DNA from 4 places in the Streptomyces sp. NBC_01017 genome. Region 2 is predicted to be linked to each of the others. Evidence: riboswitches for the same ligand, from Rfam matches in the RefSeq annotation. Region 2 holds a riboswitch; each other region holds the start of a gene.
The links. Region 2 has a riboswitch for cyclic di-AMP ahead of OG331_RS41455 (C40 family peptidase). Riboswitches for the same ligand answer to the same signal wherever they lie in the genome.

Region 1 (3,967 bases), 3.2 Mb from region 2:
CCGTCGGAGACGGCCTTCAGCGTCGGGGCGGTCGTGGTGGCGGCCGACGGCACGGAGCTGGCGCGGGGGTACTCGCGGGAGGGCGGTGATCCCGTGGTGCATGCGGAGGAGGCTGCGCTGGCGAAGATCGCGGCGGGGGATCCTCGGGTGACATCCGCCACGGTCTACACGAGCCTGGAGCCCTGCACGCGCCGGGCGTCCCGGCCGGTGCCCTGTGCGCGGTTGATCCTCGATGCGGGGGTGCGGCGGGTGGTGACGGCCTGGCGGGAGCCGGACACGTTCGTGGCGGGGGCCGACGGGAGCGGGCTGCTGGCGGCGGAGGGAGTGGATGTCGTGGTCCTGCCGGAATACGAGGGGCGGGCCAAGGCTCCGAACAGCCATCTGCTGTCCTGACCGCCCCGCCCGACGGGTGCGGAAAACACCGGTCTGGGCGGGGCAGGGGAAACGCGTGTGCATCTTGTCCTGCGGATGGCGTACTATTGAGTCATCGCCGCGGGGTGGAGCAGCTCGGTAGCTCGCTGGGCTCATAACCCAGAGGTCGCAGGTTCAAATCCTGTCCCCGCTACTGATGACTCAGGGCCGGAACTGATCAGTTCCGGCCCTGAGTGTTTTTCCCTCGACGCGCCGCTCGTCCGGTCGGCTCTCACCACTCGCCCCGCGCTCCCGCATCGGGAACCCTGGTGAGGTGGAGCAACGGCGGATCTCGTACACACGCCGGTTCGTCCGGCTGCTCCCCGCACTGCTGATCGCGGCCGGAGGCGTGTACGACCACGTCACGCCGACGGATTTCACCGGCGCCCCTTTCTTCACCGCGGCACCCCTGGTCGCCGCCCCGCTCTACTCGCAGCGCGGCACGGTCCTCACGGGCGTCGTGGCCGTCGCCGCACTGCTCGTGCTGCGCGTCCCGCGCGGCGACGTCAGCCGGGCCGAGGTGATCACGGAGCTGGTCACCGTGGTCACCGTCTCCGTCCTCGCCGTCCTCATCAACATCCTCGTCCGCCGCAGCGACGAACGCCTCGCCTCCGCCCGCGAGATCGCCGAGGCCGCCCAGCGCGCCGTACTGCCCCAGCCCGCCGAGCGGATCGGCGGCTTCCAGATCGCGGCACGGTACGAGGCGGCGCAGGAGGGCGCGTCCATCGGCGGCGACCTGTACGCCGTGCAGGACAGCCCGCACGGCCTGCGGGTCGTCGTGGGGGACGTGCGCGGCAAGGGCATCGGGGCGGTGGGTGCGGTCGCCGTGGTCATCGGGGCCTTCCGGGAGGCCGCCGAGCAGGAGACCACGCTGGAGGCGGTGGCACTGCGCCTGGAGCGGGCGCTGGCCCGCGAGCACGACCGGCGCGAGTGGGCCGAGTCCGCCGAGGGGTTCACCACCGTCGTACTCGCCGAGCTGTCGCATGGCAGCGGGATCGTGCGCCTCGTCAACCGCGGGCATCCCTCGCCCCTGTTGCTGTACGCCGACGGCACCGTGCGCGCGCTGCCCGCCGCCGAGCCCGCACTCCCGCTCGGCATGCGGGAGCTGGGCGTCTGGCCCGACCGGGCCCAGGAGGCCGACTGCCCGAGCGGGGCCACGCTGCTCCTCTACACCGACGGACTGTCCGAGGCACGGGACGACACCGGCCGCTTCTACGACCCCGAGGCGGGCCTCGCGGGGCGCGCCAACGCCCGCCGCGAGCCGGCCGCACTGCTCGGCGTCCTCGCGACGGAGGTGCGGCGGCACTCCGGGGGCGGGATGGCGGATGACATGGCCCTCATCGCCGTACGACGGCCGTGATGTCACCGGCCGTGACCGGGCGACCCCCCTCCGCATAACAACTGACATACCGTCAACACCCGTGTGGCACCTGAGGTCTGGCCAACTCGCCCGATTTAGGCCGCTCATGACCCGTAAGTCCAGGCGAAAATCGTTAATGATCAAGTGGAACAGCTTGGAATCCGCACCCCGGGTCTATTAACGTTCGATAACGCAGCGCGGTCGTCCCAGCCGTCACAAGAGGCGGCTCCGTGCGCACGCGCCGAATCTCGAAAGGGAACCGGGGAACCACCACCTTGGGGTGAATCGCGCAAATACCACCGTGAACTCACGGGCGGTATACGCGCGTAGGAGACCTTCCTGCTCCGAACCCGTCAGCTAACCCGGTAGGCGAGAAGGAAGGAAAGGAGTACGCCCACGTGGCGTCCAACCGGCCTGCCCCGCAAGCCCCGTTCGTGCCGAGTCAGCGCAATACCGACACTTTCGGCTACGACCGCAACCGCACCGACGAGGCCCCCTTCGAGGAGTGGAACCCCACCGCGGAGTCCCTTCGTCCCGTACGCGGCAGGCATCGCGTCTCCAAGCAGCGCGGCGGGGGACTCGCCCGCAGCTCCACGGTTCTCGGCGTCGGTGTCATAGCCGCCGTCGGCGCGGGCGGCATGGCCAGCGCGAACAGCGGCAAGCCGCCGGTCGCCATCACCATGCCGGACCTGCCCCTGATCTCGGACGACTCGTCCGAACCCGCCGAGGACGCGGCCACCGCGCTCAGCACCATGGGCGAGACCTCCGAGGACACCGCGCAGGGCGGTTCCGACGCCGGTGAGGCGCTGCGGAGCCGGATCATCGCGCAGGCCGAGTTCCAGCAGGACCAGTTCGACAGCAAGGCCGCCGCAGCCGCGGTCGCCGCCGCCGAGAAGGAGGCCGCCGACGCGGCCGCCAAGGCGGAGAAGGAAGCCAAGGCCAAGGCCGCCGCCGCGAAGGCCGAAGCCGAGGAGGAGGCCCGCAAGAAGGCCGAGGCCGAGCGCCTCGCCGAGCTGGCCAAGCAGTACACGCTGCCGACCTCCTCGTACACCCTCACCTCGACCTTCGGGCAGGCCGGCGCCTACTGGTCCTCCGGCTACCACACGGGCCTCGACTTCGCCGCGCCCACCGGGACGCTGATCAAGGCCGTGCACAGCGGCACGATCACGTTCGCCGGCTGGGACGGCTCGTACGGCTACAAGACCGAGCTCACCCTCGACGACGGCACCGAGGTCTGGTTCGCGCACCAGTCCTCGATCAGCGTGAGCGTCGGCCAGAAGGTCAACACCGGTGACGTCATCGGCCGCGTGGGCGCCACGGGCAACGTGACCGGTGCCCACCTGCACCTCGAGGTGCACCCCGGCGGCAGCTCCAGCGGTATCGACCCGCTGGCGTGGCTGCGCGGCAAGGGCCTCACGCCCTGAGGTCTGACGGCCCGTGCGCCTGTTGAGGCTCGGCCGCTTCTGAACCCCGGCTTCCTGCTCTGATCCCCGGCAGTCCTGACGGCGTCCCCCCGACGTCAGGGCTGCCGGTATCTGCAGCGCCGGGGTTCGCCTGTTTGGCCGGGGGTTCGCCTGTTTCCGGGACGGTCACGTCCGATAGGGGTTGTACGCCGGGTAGGGCGCCGCCGCCCCGTATCCCGCGTACCCGCTCCCGTAGGGCTGCCAGTGACCGGGCGGCGCCCCGTACCCATGAGCCGGCGGCCAGACCCGCGCCGCGGCCACCGCGTGCTCCAGCGCCGGCCGTGCGACCTCCCGGCGTCGCCACAGCTCGTGCAGCAATTCCCGTTCCCGTACGACGAAGTCGGCGCCGGCCCGCCCGCGGCGCCCCCGGTGCCGTAGGAACGCCAACGAGGTGGCGTAGGCCTCGTACTGCGCCACGGCTCGCGCCGCCGTCCGACCGCCGTGGCGGCGCGCGTACTGCCGGGCCACCCGCCGGTCCCGCATCGAGCCCAGTGCGTACGGCTCGCTCGGCGACAGCCACCCGGTGACGACATAGGCGGGCAGCTCCTCGCGCACGGTCCTCAGCTCGCGCTGCCGGGTCCAGATCACCAGCCAGGTGAGCAGCCCGAAGATGGGCACCATGAAGGCCGCGTACACCGCGAAGAACCCGAACTCGCCGAAGGACGACGAGCCGTTCCACAGGGCGTGCATGCCCATGGCGAGCAGCAGCCCGGAGAGGGGGAGGAGGACCCGC
Region 2 (3,967 bases):
CATGTACGTCCTGTACATTTTTTACAGGCACCCGGCAAGGGAGCGTGAGCCATGACCCGACCGTCAGCCCGCTATGTACTGCCCGAGTTCACCGAGCGCACGAGTTCAGGCCTCAGGACGCAGGATCCGTACTCGAAACTGCTGGAGGAGCGGATCGTCTTCCTCGGCACGCAGATCGACGACATCTCGGCGAACGACGTGATGGCCCAGTTCATGTATCTGGAGCACAAGGACCCCGACCAGGACATCTCGCTGTACATCAATTCGCCCGGCGGCTCGTTCAGCTCCATGTCGGCGATCTACGACACGATGCAGTACGTCACCTGCGACGTGGAGACGATCTGCCTGGGCCAGGCCGGCGCGTCCGGCGCGGTGCTGCTCGCCGCGGGCACGCCGGGGAAGCGGTTCGCCCTGCCCGGGGCCCGAGTGGTGATCCATCAGCCGGGGCTGCCCGAGCCGGTCGAGGGCCAGGCCAGCGATCTGGCCATCCAGGCCGACGAACTGACGCGGATTCGGGGCAGCCTGGAGGAGATGCTCGCCCGGCACACCGGGCGCACCCGCGAGCAGGTGTCGAAGGACATCGAGCGGGACAAGATCCTGAACGCCCAGGAGGCGCTGGAGTACGGACTGGTGGACCGGATCATCCCCAGCCGCAAGGCGACCCTCGCGCCGCCCACGGGGCGGTGATCGGCCGGTGCTGCCACCCGAGTTGCCGCCCCTGCCCGCGCTGACCCGTGCGGAGGGCGAGTTGATCGACCGTTATCTCGATGTGGTGGACCTGCTCGGCCGGATCAACCCGGCGCAGGACGGCGACACCTACCGCGGACTGCGTGCCGCCCAGGCGCTCGTCCGCAAAGCGGCCGAGCTGCGGGACGCGCTGGCGCTGATGCACCAGCGGGGCGAGACGGAGCTGCACGCTCCCACGCTCGCGCGTGCGCTGCGCGTGCTGGACGGGGAGCGCCGCACGGCTCGCGTCACGCTGCCGCCGCGCTCCGACAGTTGACGACGTGTACAGGCCGGCCCCGGACGTCTCGATCTCACTGACGACGCGTCCGGAGCAAGGCTGAAACGGACCAAACGGCGTACCCCCTTTCGGCGTAGCCGTGGCTCCTTTTGCGGGCCCGTCAGGGTTGCGCAACGGGCATGAGTCCACGGCGGAACAAGGCGCTCCATCGCTGGTCCGGGACGCCTTCGCCCTCTGGACACCCTCTCGAACACACGGGTACCCACCCGAACGGGTGAGTGGTGACTAACACCACAAATCACCGGTTCCGCTGGGTATTTCGCTCATCCGTGCACCAAGATCCCTGTCTGACGACAAGCCCCCGCCGCAGCGGCGGGGCGGTCCGGGCGGACGCCGAGTCCTGCCGCCGCCCGGATGACCGGTCGACAGGAGTGGATCGGCAGGAGTGGAGGACCCGAGCAAGACGGGTCGCCGGAGCGGACGTTCGTTCGATCCGAGCAGCCCTTGGGGTGAAGCCGCAGCAATGCGGCCGGGCAACTTCGCCAGCCCGAATCCGACAGGTCATCCTTCACAGGCGGCTGACGAAGGGTTGCGCATGACTGCGCTCAATCGTGTCCCGTCGCTCATGGCCCGGGCCGGTACGGCCTCGGCTCTCACCATCGCCGCAGTGGGCGGCTCGATAGTGGCGCCCGGCTTCACGTCCGAAGCGGAGGCAGCCACACCGGCGACGAAGGCACTTCAGATCGCGGCCTCCAAGAAGGGCTCCCCGTACAGGTGGGGCGCCACGGGGCCGAACCGGTTCGACTGCTCCGGGCTGACGCTGTACTCGTTCAAGAAGGCGGGCAAGAAGCTGCCCCGCACGGCGGCCCAGCAGTACAACAAGACCCGCCACATCTCCGCCAACAGCCGCAAGGCCGGAGACCTGGTGTTCTTCCACTCGGGGTCGTACGTCTACCACGTCGGCATCTACGCCGGGAAGGGAAGGATCTGGCACTCCCCCAAGAGCGGGGACGTGGTAAAGCTGCAGAAGATCTGGACCAGGAGCGTCTGGTACGGCCGGGTCAAGTGACCCACCCCGGGGCGATGGCGGCGGCCTGACACGCCGTCATCGCCCACGGGGCACGAGAAAGGCCGTCAGACGGCCATCAGCGGCCCGGCAAGGAGCCCGACGCCGAAGGCCGTCAGCGCGACGCCGGTGACGGTCGTGACCGCCCGGGCGGCGCGCGGCCGGCGCAGCCACCGCCCGAGCCGGTCCACCAGCAGCGCGACCGCCTGGAACCACACCAGCGCGATCGCGAGCACGATCAGTGCGAGCAGCAGCGTCCGGGGCAGCGCGGGAGCGCCCGCGGGCACGAACTGGGGCACCACGCTGAGGAAGGTCAGGGACGCCTTCGGGTTGAGGGCGTTGGTGACGAAGCCCTGCCGCAGCGGTCGCCCGGTGGAGTCCTCGCCCGTGTCCGCCACTTCACCGCGCCGCCGCCGCAGGGTCTGGACGCCCAGATACAACACATAGACCCCGCCGACCACTTGGAGCGCACGGAACAGCGCCGGTACGGCGGCCAGGACCGCGGCGACCCCCAGCACCGCCAGCGTCACATGCACCAGCATCCCGGCCCCGATCCCGAGCGCGCAGGCGATGCCGGCCCGGCGGGAGACGAGGGCGTTGCGCACGACGACGGTGAAGTCGGCGCCGGGCATGGCGACGAGGCCGGCGGAAACCCCGGTGAAGGCGATGAGCTGAGCGTCCATGGCACTCAGCGTGCCGGGCGGAAGCCTTCAGCAGGTATGTCGAATATCCTGGGCTAGCCTAAAGCATTGCTTTAGGCAGACAGGCTTGGACGGACGAGGGGCCCGGCATGTACGACGCGACCAGGCTCGCCGCCCTGGTGGCGGTCGCCGAGGCGGGTTCGATCACCCGGGCGGCCGAGCGGCTCGGCTACACCACGCCCGCGCTCTCCCAGCAGCTAGCCAAGCTGGAGCGCGAGGCGGGCACCGCACTTCTGGTACGGCATCACCGCGGAGCGCGGCTGACAGGTGCGGGCGAGCTGCTGGTGGCGCGGGCGCGGCGGGTGCTCGACGAGCTGGAGCGGGCACGGCACGAGCTGGCCCGGCTGACCGGCCTGTCGGGCGGCACGCTCCGGCTCGGCACCTTCCAGACCGCGGGCATCCATCTGCTGCCGCCGGCCCTCAGCGCCTTCCGGCGGGCCCATCCGGACGTGGAGCTGACGGTCGCCGACTACGAACCGTCGGCGGGTGTCGCCGCCGTGGCGGCCGGGGAGGTGGATCTGGCGCTGACGCACGCGTATGAGCCGGGCGACCCGATCCCGCTGACGTCCTCGGTCCGCGTCGAGCCGATCCTCGTCGAGGAGCTGGTCCTGGTGTCCGCTCCGGGCCACGCCCTCACCAGCGGGACCGCACGGCTGCCGCTGGCCGAGCTCGCCGGGCAGCCGCTGATCAGCATGGCGCCGGACGCTCCGGCCCGGCGGGGTGTGGAGGCGGTGCTGGCCCGGGCGGGGGCCCTGCCCTCGGTGCTGGTGCCGACGCCGGGGTATCTCCTGGTGTGCGCGCTGGCCAGTGCGGGGCTCGGGGTCGCGGTCGTACCGGAGATGGTGGCGCGTACGTCGGTCACGCCGGTCGGGGTGCGCGCGCTGGAGGGCGCTGAGCTGCGCCGTACGATCTCGGTCGCCTTCCGGAGCGAGGAGGCGGCTCCGGCTGCGGATGCCTTCCGGGCTCTGCTGCGCGGCTCGTTCGGCCGGTCGCGGCAGACCTGAGGGGTGGGCCTGCGGCTACGGTTCCTGGGGTCCTGCGATCGGCACGGGTTCCGCGGGCACCGTCCACGGCAGTTCGATGGAGATGGTCTTGCCGCCTTCGCGGGTCGGGCGCACTCTCAGCTTGCCGCCGCATTCCGCGGTCAGCCAGCGGATGATGACCAGGCCACGGCCGTTGTCCTGCTGGACGGCGGCGGGCAGTCGCTTGGGGAAGCGGGGGTGGCTGTCGGTGACC
Region 3 (3,967 bases), 250 kb from region 2:
GTACACAACACGCCTTGGCCGGTTTTCCGGGGGTGGATCCCCCAGCCATGTCTTGACATGGGCCTGAAACGATTCTTAGCTTGACCGAGTATTTAGATGTGTGAAACGAGTTCATACATGCGAACTGAGGGAGACATAGAGTTCCAAGGAGTGCTGTTCTTTCCGGTCACGCCGTTCGGCGCGGACGGATCGCTGGACGAGGAACGGCTCGCCCGGCACATCGAGTCCGGGGTCGCCGCGGGAGCGGGCGGCGTGTTCGTCGCCTGCGGCCCCGGCGAGTTCCACGCGCTGACGCCGGACGAGATCGAACAGGCCACACGGGTCGCCGTGCAGACGACCGCCGGCCGGGTCCCCGTCCTGGCCGCGGCGGTCGGCCCGCCCCCGATGGCGCGCGACCAGGCCGCCCGCATCGAACGCGCCGGCGCCGACGGCCTCCTGTTGCGCGACGGAGCGGTCGCGGTGCCCACCGGCCCGGGTCTCGGCGTCGCACTCGACCACGACGCCCTGGACCGGCGGCACGGGCTGTACGTGGACTGCGGGATGCGCTCCCGCGACGACACCGGCTACATGCGGCGGATCCGGCCGGAGTACGAAGGTCGGCTGCCCCGTTGGTGAAGCAGTGCCCACTCTCGCGCGAACGCCGCTACCGTGATCGACCGGCTTCCGCGCGGGAGAAGGAGTGACGGTGGGCGCAGACGGGTCGACGGCCGTGTTGGTCACCGGAGGCAGCGGGTTCGTCGGCAGCCATCTGGTCGAACGGCTGCTGGAGCGCGGCTACCGGGTCCACGCCACGGTACGCAGTACGGCCGCCTCGGCGAAGGTGCGACCCCTGCGGGAGATGCAGGAGGCACATCCGGGCCGCCTCCAGCTGTTCGAGGCGGACTTGTTGGCCGAGGGCTCCTTCGACGAGGCGATGACCGGCTGCCGGGTGGTGTTCCATGTGGCGTCGCCGTTCCTCATGCCGGAGAAGATCAAGGACGGCCGCAGGGACGTCGTCGACCCGGCTCTGCTCGGCACCCGCAATGTGCTGGCGGCCATCGAGCGGACACCCACGGTGGAGAAGTTGGTCCTCACCTCGACCGTGGGTGCGGTCTTCGGCGACTACGCCGACGTACTGGCCATGGACGACGCGGTGCTGTCGGAGCGCTGCTTCAACACCACCAGCACGGTGGAGAACAACCCGTACCACTACGCGAAGACGGTCGCGGAACGCGCGGCTTGGGACGCGGAGGCCGCCCAGGGCCGCTGGCGGATGGTGTCGGTCAACCCCGGCCTGGTCCTGGGCCCCTCCCTCACCCCGGCCTCCGAGTCGGGCAGCCTCTTCCTGCTGGAGGAGTTGTTCAAGGGCTACTTCTTCTACGGCGCACCCGACTTCAGCTTCACCACGGTGGACGTGCGCGAGGTGGCCGACGCGCACATCGCGGCGGCCGAGAACCCGGACGCGCAGGGCCGTTACATCCTCGCCGCCCCGACCATGACGTCCTCCCACGAGATGTCCCGCATGATCCGGGCCCGCCATCCCCGTGACCTGCGCCTCCCGCGCACCGCGCTTCCGCACTGGCCGGTTCGCGTCCTGGGTCCGGCGTTCGGGCTGAGCCAGGACTACATCCGCAAGCACCTCGGCATCCGGTTCCGGGTGGACAACAGCCGCAGCGTGAACGAACTGGGCATCACCTACCGTCCGATCGAGGAGACGGTCCTCGATCATTACGAAGCGTGGCGAAGTCAGCGCACCGCGAAGTGAATCCGGGCTCTTTCTCACTCAGAGCGTCGAAGGTCACAAAAACGTATCGGACATTTCACATGTCAATCTTCACGCGGGGCTCACAAGTTGGTTAGGTTACGCATCGGACCGCACGACGACCTCCGGCGAACCCCGCCGGGACGCGCGGCCTCCGCCGAGTCCGGTGCGCGCCCGCAAGGGTCCACTGGAGCCGGGGACCCAACCGAACTTGGGGTGAATCGGCCCAACCGCCCTTCGGGGCAAGGGCCGTAGGGCACACCTTCCGGAGACGACCGCCCGAACCCGTCAGCTAACTCGGTAGGCGGAGTACGGAAGGAGTACGTCACCCATGGCGCCGGAACGCACCGCGCGTCCGGGGGCTCTGAGCCTCCCTGGCATGCGCAATTCCGCACTCGCGTCGGCAGCCCTCACCTCTGTGGCCCTGCTCGCCCAGACGGCCAACGCAGCCCCTTCGGCCGCGGACGAGGGACCGAGCCGCGAGGAGGTCAGCCGGCGGGTCAGCTCCCTCTACGACCAGGCCGAGTCCGACACGGGGACCTTCAACGCCACCCGCGCGGCGACGACGGGGCCGCGAGCGCGTGCCGACCGGCCCACGGACGCCGCGCGCCGGCCCGCCGCCGCGCCCCGTGACGACGAGAGCAGGCACAGCGACCCCGCGCTCGACACCATCACGCGGCAGTGGTTCGACGCCGCCCGCGCGAAGGTGGGTCCGACCGTTCCGGCAGTGCTGCCGAGCGACCGGATGCCCGACCGCCCCGCCGGGACGCGGCCCGCGCGCCCGGCGAACGGCCCCGGTCAGGCACGGGAGTCGTCCGGCCGTGCCGCCCTGGAGCTGCCGGCCGCGCCGGTCGCCGAGTTGACGTCCGGTGCGGGCACCCGGACGGCTGCCGTGGCGGAGCTGACCGCCGGGCCCGTCGCCGCGCTGCCGGCGACTCCGGAGGCACCGCAGAAGGCGACGGCCGGAAACGCCCTCGCCCTGCCCGCCCCGGCCGCCGAACCCGCGGCCGAGCCGCAGCAGCGGTCCGCGCTGCGCACGACCAAGGAGCAGAACCAGCGCAAGCTCGACCGGGCACGCGCGTTGCTGTCCGCGTACAGCGCGCGGCAGAGCGCCCCGCTCGCGGCGATCGAGGCGGCACCGGTCACCGACACCTGGGGTGCTACGCGGACCCAGGTACAGCCCTCGGCCGATGAACAGTGGCAGGCACTGCAGGCACAGGGTCCCGCCGACCTCACCACGGTCCCAGCCGGCACGACGGCCTGGGCCGCGCCGACGCCCTGGCCCACCACGCCGGACCCGCTGACCGACCCACTCCCGGCGGTCACCACACCGGACCCGCTCACCGACCCACTCCCGGCAGTCACCGCGAGCCCGGCCATCGCCACGGCCCAGACCGCAATCCCAGGTCCGGCAACCACCGCTGCCGGCCCGGCCCTCGACACGAACCCGCTCCTCGACCCGAGCGCCGCCCTCACATCAACGGGCCCGCAGGACACCCGGGCCCTGCGCGCCCTGGACTTCGCCCGCGCCCAGATCGGCAAGCCCTGCGTCTGGGGCACGACGGGCCCGGAGGCCTACGACGGGCCCGGCCTCACCCAGGCCGCCTGGAAGGCCGCCGGCATCGCTCTCCCCCGCACCGCACCGGAGCAGGCGACCGCCGGCCGAGGCATCGCCATCACCTACGCCGAGCCCGGCGACCTGGTCCTGTTCCACGTCGGCCACGTGGGCATCTGCTCCGGAACCGGCACGATGATCCACGCCCCCGGCCCGGGAGCCTCCATACGCGAGGAGTCGATCTACTACGCCGGGGAGTCGGCGATCCACAGCGTGATCCGACCCGCCTGAGCCGCCGTTGGCCCGTGTCCACCAGCACCTGGACATCGGGTAGGGCGACCGGATCCGCCAGGCGCTGAGGACGGTGGCGTAGGCGGGGTTCGCGGCGCCCGCCTCACCCCCGCCCTTCGGACGCCCGGCGGTCCGGCCTGCGCTGGGCCAGCCACAGGGCGACCGCCTCCGCGATCGGCTGCCCGGTCTCCAGCTCGACGAAGCCGAACTGGCCGCTCTGGTTGCACTCCAGGAACCACCAGATGCCGTCCTCGTCCTCGGCGAAGTCGAAGGCCGCGTACGCCAGTCCGGCGAGGGTGACGTACGCGTGCACCGCCTTGCCGATGCGGTCGGGAACCGGGACCGGCTCCCAGGGGTGCCCGGTGTCGCCGTAGCGTCCG
Region 4 (3,967 bases), 2.6 Mb from region 2:
CAATGCTGTCTCGTGAAAGGTCCCCGCATGCTCTCCGGGAACGGTCGTCACCGTCGCCCCCGTCAGGCGCCGGCTCTCCTCGTCGCGGCCGGAGTGACCGGGTCCGCCATCGCCATCCCGCTGCTCGGCGCCGCGAGCGCGAGCGCCGCCGACGGCACCGTGTGGGACAAGGTGGCCGAGTGTGAGAGCGGTGGCTCCTGGAGCACGGACGAGGGCAACGGGCGCTACGGCGGACTGCAGCTGACCCAGGACGACTGGGAGCAGTACGGCGGCCTCGACTACGCCCCGCGCCCCGACCTGGCGAGCCGTTCCCAGCAGATCGCCGTGGCGCAGGAGATCCTCGCCGACCAGGGAACCAAGCCCTGGGGCACGTGTGCGGTGCTCAACGGGCTCACCCCGAAGAACGGCTTGGTCGACCTCGACACCGGAGTGGACGATGACTCGCCCTCCACAGTGTCCGGGTCATCCGGCTTGCTTGATTCGTCCGGCTCGTCGGGTTCGTCTAATTCGTCCGATTCCTCGGGTTCCTCGAACTCGTCGGCCCCGACCGACGACTCGTCGAGCTCGTCGAGTGAATCCCCCGGCGCTTCGTCCGAATCGCCCCGGGATTCATCCTCTTCCCCCTCTTCCCCCTCTTCTTCCCCTTCTTCGTCTTCGCCCTCTTCGTCGTCCAAGGCGGACAGCTCCGCGAAGCCCGATGCGTCACCCGACGCCAAGGCCTCGAAGTCGCCCGACAGCTCCCCCGTGGAGACCTCGGACGGGGACAATCAGGACAACTGGGTGCAAGATGTGGGCGCCTGGAGCCTCGTCGACACCGGCGCGCTCACCGGCGAGGAGGCCGGCTCCGGTCGGCACCGCGGGCCCAGCGCCGACGAGAGCGAGACGGTGGACCCGGCCCCCGAGTCCTCCGGTCGCCACGCCTCGTACAAGGTCCGCGCCGGCGACACTCTGGCCTCCATCGCCGACTCCCTTGACCTCGACGGCGGGTGGCGGGCGCTGTACGACGCGAACAAGGGCGCCATCGGCGGCAACGCGAACGACATCGTCCCCGGTCAGACCCTGGACGTCCCCGTCGAATAAGGGCCGAACGGGGCGAAAAGCAGCGGGAGTTCGCGCCACCTTTCGCACCTGAATGTCCGTTTTGGATGCAGTGAGAGATAGATCTCAGAAGCCCTGATCGTCTTTGTAATTCCGGGAATCGGGTGTCTACGGTCGTGATCGCTCGTCACCGCGAGCCCCGGCTGCCGCAACGCCGAATCCTGCCAGCGGCCGCACGGGAACAGTCGTCGCGTCAAGCGCCGTAGGCAGGAGCGGGGGACCCAAGGTAAGCGCCGGGTCCGGCAGTTGAGGCCCTTCGGGGCCGCACGGCCGGAGTCGGCTTGGGGTGAAGCCGCGCTACGCGAGCCGAAAGGCGGACGAGCGCGGCCGGGCAACTCAACCGGCCCGAACCCGACAGCTCACCTCGCAGGCGTCGGTGAGGGGATCCAACCATGCTGTTTTCCAGCAAGGGCAAGCACCGTCGTCCGTCCAAGGCCGCCCGCGCCATAGCCGTCGTCGGCGTCACCGGCGCCGCCGCCGTCGCCGCCCCGCTGATGGCGGCCGGCAGCGCCTCCGCCGCCACCGCCTCCGAGTGGGACGCCGTCGCCCAGTGCGAGGCCGGCGGCAACTGGTCCATCAACACCGGCAACGGCTACTACGGCGGCCTGCAGTTCTCCGCCTCCACCTGGGCCGCGTACGGCGGCACGGCGTACGCCTCCACCGCCGACCAGGCCAGCAAGGCCCAGCAGATCGAGATCGCCGAGAAGGTTCTCGCGGGCCAGGGCAAGGGTGCCTGGCCGAACTGCGGCACCGGCCTGTCGAGCGCCGCGTACAACGGCTCCGGGTCCTCGCAGAGCACCGAGGCCGCCCCTCGCGCCGCCGAGGAGCAGCCGGCCTCCCGCTCCGCCGAGCGTCCGGCGGCCGAGAAGAAGTCGACCAAGACCGTCACCACCCCGACCGGCAAGAAGGTCAAGAAGGGCGACGGCGAGTACAAGGTCGCCAAGGGTGACACCCTCAGCTCGATCGCCGAGAAGAAGAAGGTCAAGGGCGGCTGGGAGAAGCTGTTCCAGCTGAACAAGGACATCGTCGAGGACGCCGACCTGATCTACCCGGGTCAGCAGCTGCACCTGAAGTAATACGCGGCAGTAGCTGAACCGCAGTGCCCTCACATCCGTGGAACTCATCATGAAGACCTCGTGAGGGCCACCCCCGTCCCCACGGGCTCCCCGCTCCGGTGCGTGTTCCCCCGTACGCACCGGGGCGGGGCTTTTTCTTTCCCTGTAAGTCACCCACCCTTTGTTCCGGTAGGGAACAATGGGTACGGTTCGGTCCTGTCCACGGGACGGTCGGTCGGCTGCCGATGTCCCCGGGGCGGTTAGGCTCTAGTCGCAAGGCTCACAGCCCCGCACCACCAGCGACACAGTGCTTCACATCCCAAGAAGGAGATGCTCGTGCCGTCCATCGACGTCGTCGTAGCCCGGGAAATCCTGGACTCCCGAGGCAATCCCACGGTCGAGGTCGAGGTCGGCCTCGACGACGGCAGCACGGGTCGTGCTGCTGTTCCGTCCGGCGCTTCGACGGGCGCCTTCGAGGCCATCGAGCTCCGCGACGGCGACTCGAACCGTTACCTCGGCAAGGGCGTGGAGAAGGCTGTCCTCGCCGTCATCGAGCAGATCGGCCCGGAGCTGGTCGGCTACGACGCCACCGAGCAGCGCCTGATCGACCAGGCGATGTTCGACCTGGACGCCACCGACAACAAGGGCTCCCTCGGCGCCAACGCCATCCTCGGCGTCTCCCTCGCCGTCGCCCACGCCGCCTCCGAGGCCAGCGACCTCCCGCTGTTCCGCTACCTGGGCGGCCCGAACGCGCACCTGCTGCCGGTGCCGATGATGAACATCCTGAACGGTGGCTCGCACGCCGACTCCAACGTGGACATCCAGGAGTTCATGATCGCCCCGATCGGCGCGGAGTCCTTCTCCGAGGCCCTGCGCTGGGGCGCCGAGGTCTACCACACGCTGAAGAAGGTCCTGAAGAGCAAGGGTCTGGCCACCGGCCTCGGCGACGAGGGCGGCTTCGCCCCGAACCTCGGCTCCAACCGCGAGGCCCTCGACCTCATCCTTGAGGCGGTCAAGGAGGCCGGCTACACCCCCGGCGAGCAGATCGCCCTCGCGCTCGACGTCGCCGCGTCCGAGTTCTACAAGGACGGCGTCTACACCTTCGAGGGCAAGGAGCGCTCGGCCGCCGAGATGACCGAGTACTACGCGGAGCTCGTCGACGCGTACCCGCTCGTCTCCATCGAGGACCCGCTGTTCGAGGACGACTGGGACGGCTGGAAGACCATCACCGACAAGCTCGGTGACAAGGTCCAGCTCGTCGGCGACGACCTGTTCGTCACCAACCCCGAGCGTCTGGCCCGCGGCATCGACGAGGGCGCCGCCAACGCCCTGCTGGTGAAGGTGAACCAGATCGGCTCGCTCACCGAGACCCTGGACGCCGTCGAGCTGGCCCAGCGCAGCGGCTTCAAGTGCATGATGTCCCACCGCTCCGGCGAGACCGAGGACGTCACCATCGCCGACCTGGCCGTCGCCACCAACTGCGGCCAGATCAAGACCGGCGCCCCGGCCCGCTCCGAGCGCGTCGCCAAGTACAACCAGCTGCTGCGCATCGAGGAGATCCTCGACGACGCGGCGGTGTACGCCGGCCGCAGCGCGTTCCCGCGCTTCAAGGGCTGAGCCGCTGAGCCGCTGAGCCCCAACCTGGGGTGAGGCTTAGCCAGTCGTACGTACGTCCCCGTACTCGGTCCCGTACCGTGTGCGGGGACGTACGCATGTGAAACGGGAGGCGGGACATGGCCGTCAAGGATCGGGACCGGTTCTCCACCGCGACCAGGATCCGGTTGCTCGGCGAGCAGACGGCGGCCCGTGTCTAC

Region 1: it holds a riboswitch for cyclic di-AMP, as region 2 does, so the genes downstream of both, OG331_RS26690 (M23 family metallopeptidase) here and OG331_RS41455 (C40 family peptidase) in region 2, are expected to answer to the same signal.
Region 3: it holds a riboswitch for cyclic di-AMP, as region 2 does, so the genes downstream of both, OG331_RS42505 (C40 family peptidase) here and OG331_RS41455 (C40 family peptidase) in region 2, are expected to answer to the same signal.
Region 4: it holds a riboswitch for cyclic di-AMP, as region 2 does, so the genes downstream of both, OG331_RS29290 (transglycosylase family protein) here and OG331_RS41455 (C40 family peptidase) in region 2, are expected to answer to the same signal.

Annotation. Positions count from the first base shown of each region.
Region 1 covers NZ_CP108683.1:5,809,160-5,813,126, forward strand. Annotated here, with positions in the region: gene OG331_RS26675 (dihydrofolate reductase family protein) at 1-393, shown strand, start outside; tRNA gene OG331_RS26680 (tRNA-Met) at 492-565, shown strand; gene OG331_RS26685 (PP2C family protein-serine/threonine phosphatase) at 686-1,771, shown strand; cyclic di-AMP (ydaO/yuaA leader) riboswitch at 2,001-2,158, shown strand; gene OG331_RS26690 (M23 family metallopeptidase) at 2,170-3,195, shown strand; gene OG331_RS26695 (PrsW family intramembrane metalloprotease) at 3,361-3,967, opposite strand, start outside.
Region 2 covers NZ_CP108683.1:9,021,245-9,025,211, reverse strand. Annotated here, with positions in the region: gene OG331_RS41465 (ATP-dependent Clp protease proteolytic subunit) at 52-687, shown strand; gene OG331_RS41460 (hypothetical protein) at 695-1,003, shown strand; cyclic di-AMP (ydaO/yuaA leader) riboswitch at 1,346-1,556, shown strand; gene OG331_RS41455 (C40 family peptidase) at 1,560-2,033, shown strand; gene OG331_RS41450 (LysE family translocator) at 2,099-2,713, opposite strand; gene OG331_RS41445 (LysR family transcriptional regulator) at 2,821-3,735, shown strand; gene OG331_RS41440 (ATP-binding protein) at 3,751-3,967, opposite strand, start outside.
Region 3 covers NZ_CP108683.1:9,273,066-9,277,032, reverse strand. Annotated here, with positions in the region: gene OG331_RS42515 (dihydrodipicolinate synthase family protein) at 118-615, shown strand; gene OG331_RS42510 (NAD-dependent epimerase/dehydratase family protein) at 686-1,744, shown strand; cyclic di-AMP (ydaO/yuaA leader) riboswitch at 1,887-2,064, shown strand; gene OG331_RS42505 (C40 family peptidase) at 2,121-3,587, shown strand; gene tgmB (ATP-grasp ribosomal peptide maturase) at 3,691-3,967, opposite strand, start outside.
Region 4 covers NZ_CP108683.1:6,372,078-6,376,044, forward strand. Annotated here, with positions in the region: gene OG331_RS29285 (transglycosylase family protein) at 28-1,080, shown strand; cyclic di-AMP (ydaO/yuaA leader) riboswitch at 1,287-1,486, shown strand; gene OG331_RS29290 (transglycosylase family protein) at 1,491-2,174, shown strand; gene eno (phosphopyruvate hydratase) at 2,490-3,770, shown strand; gene OG331_RS29300 (septum formation initiator family protein) at 3,887-3,967, shown strand, end outside.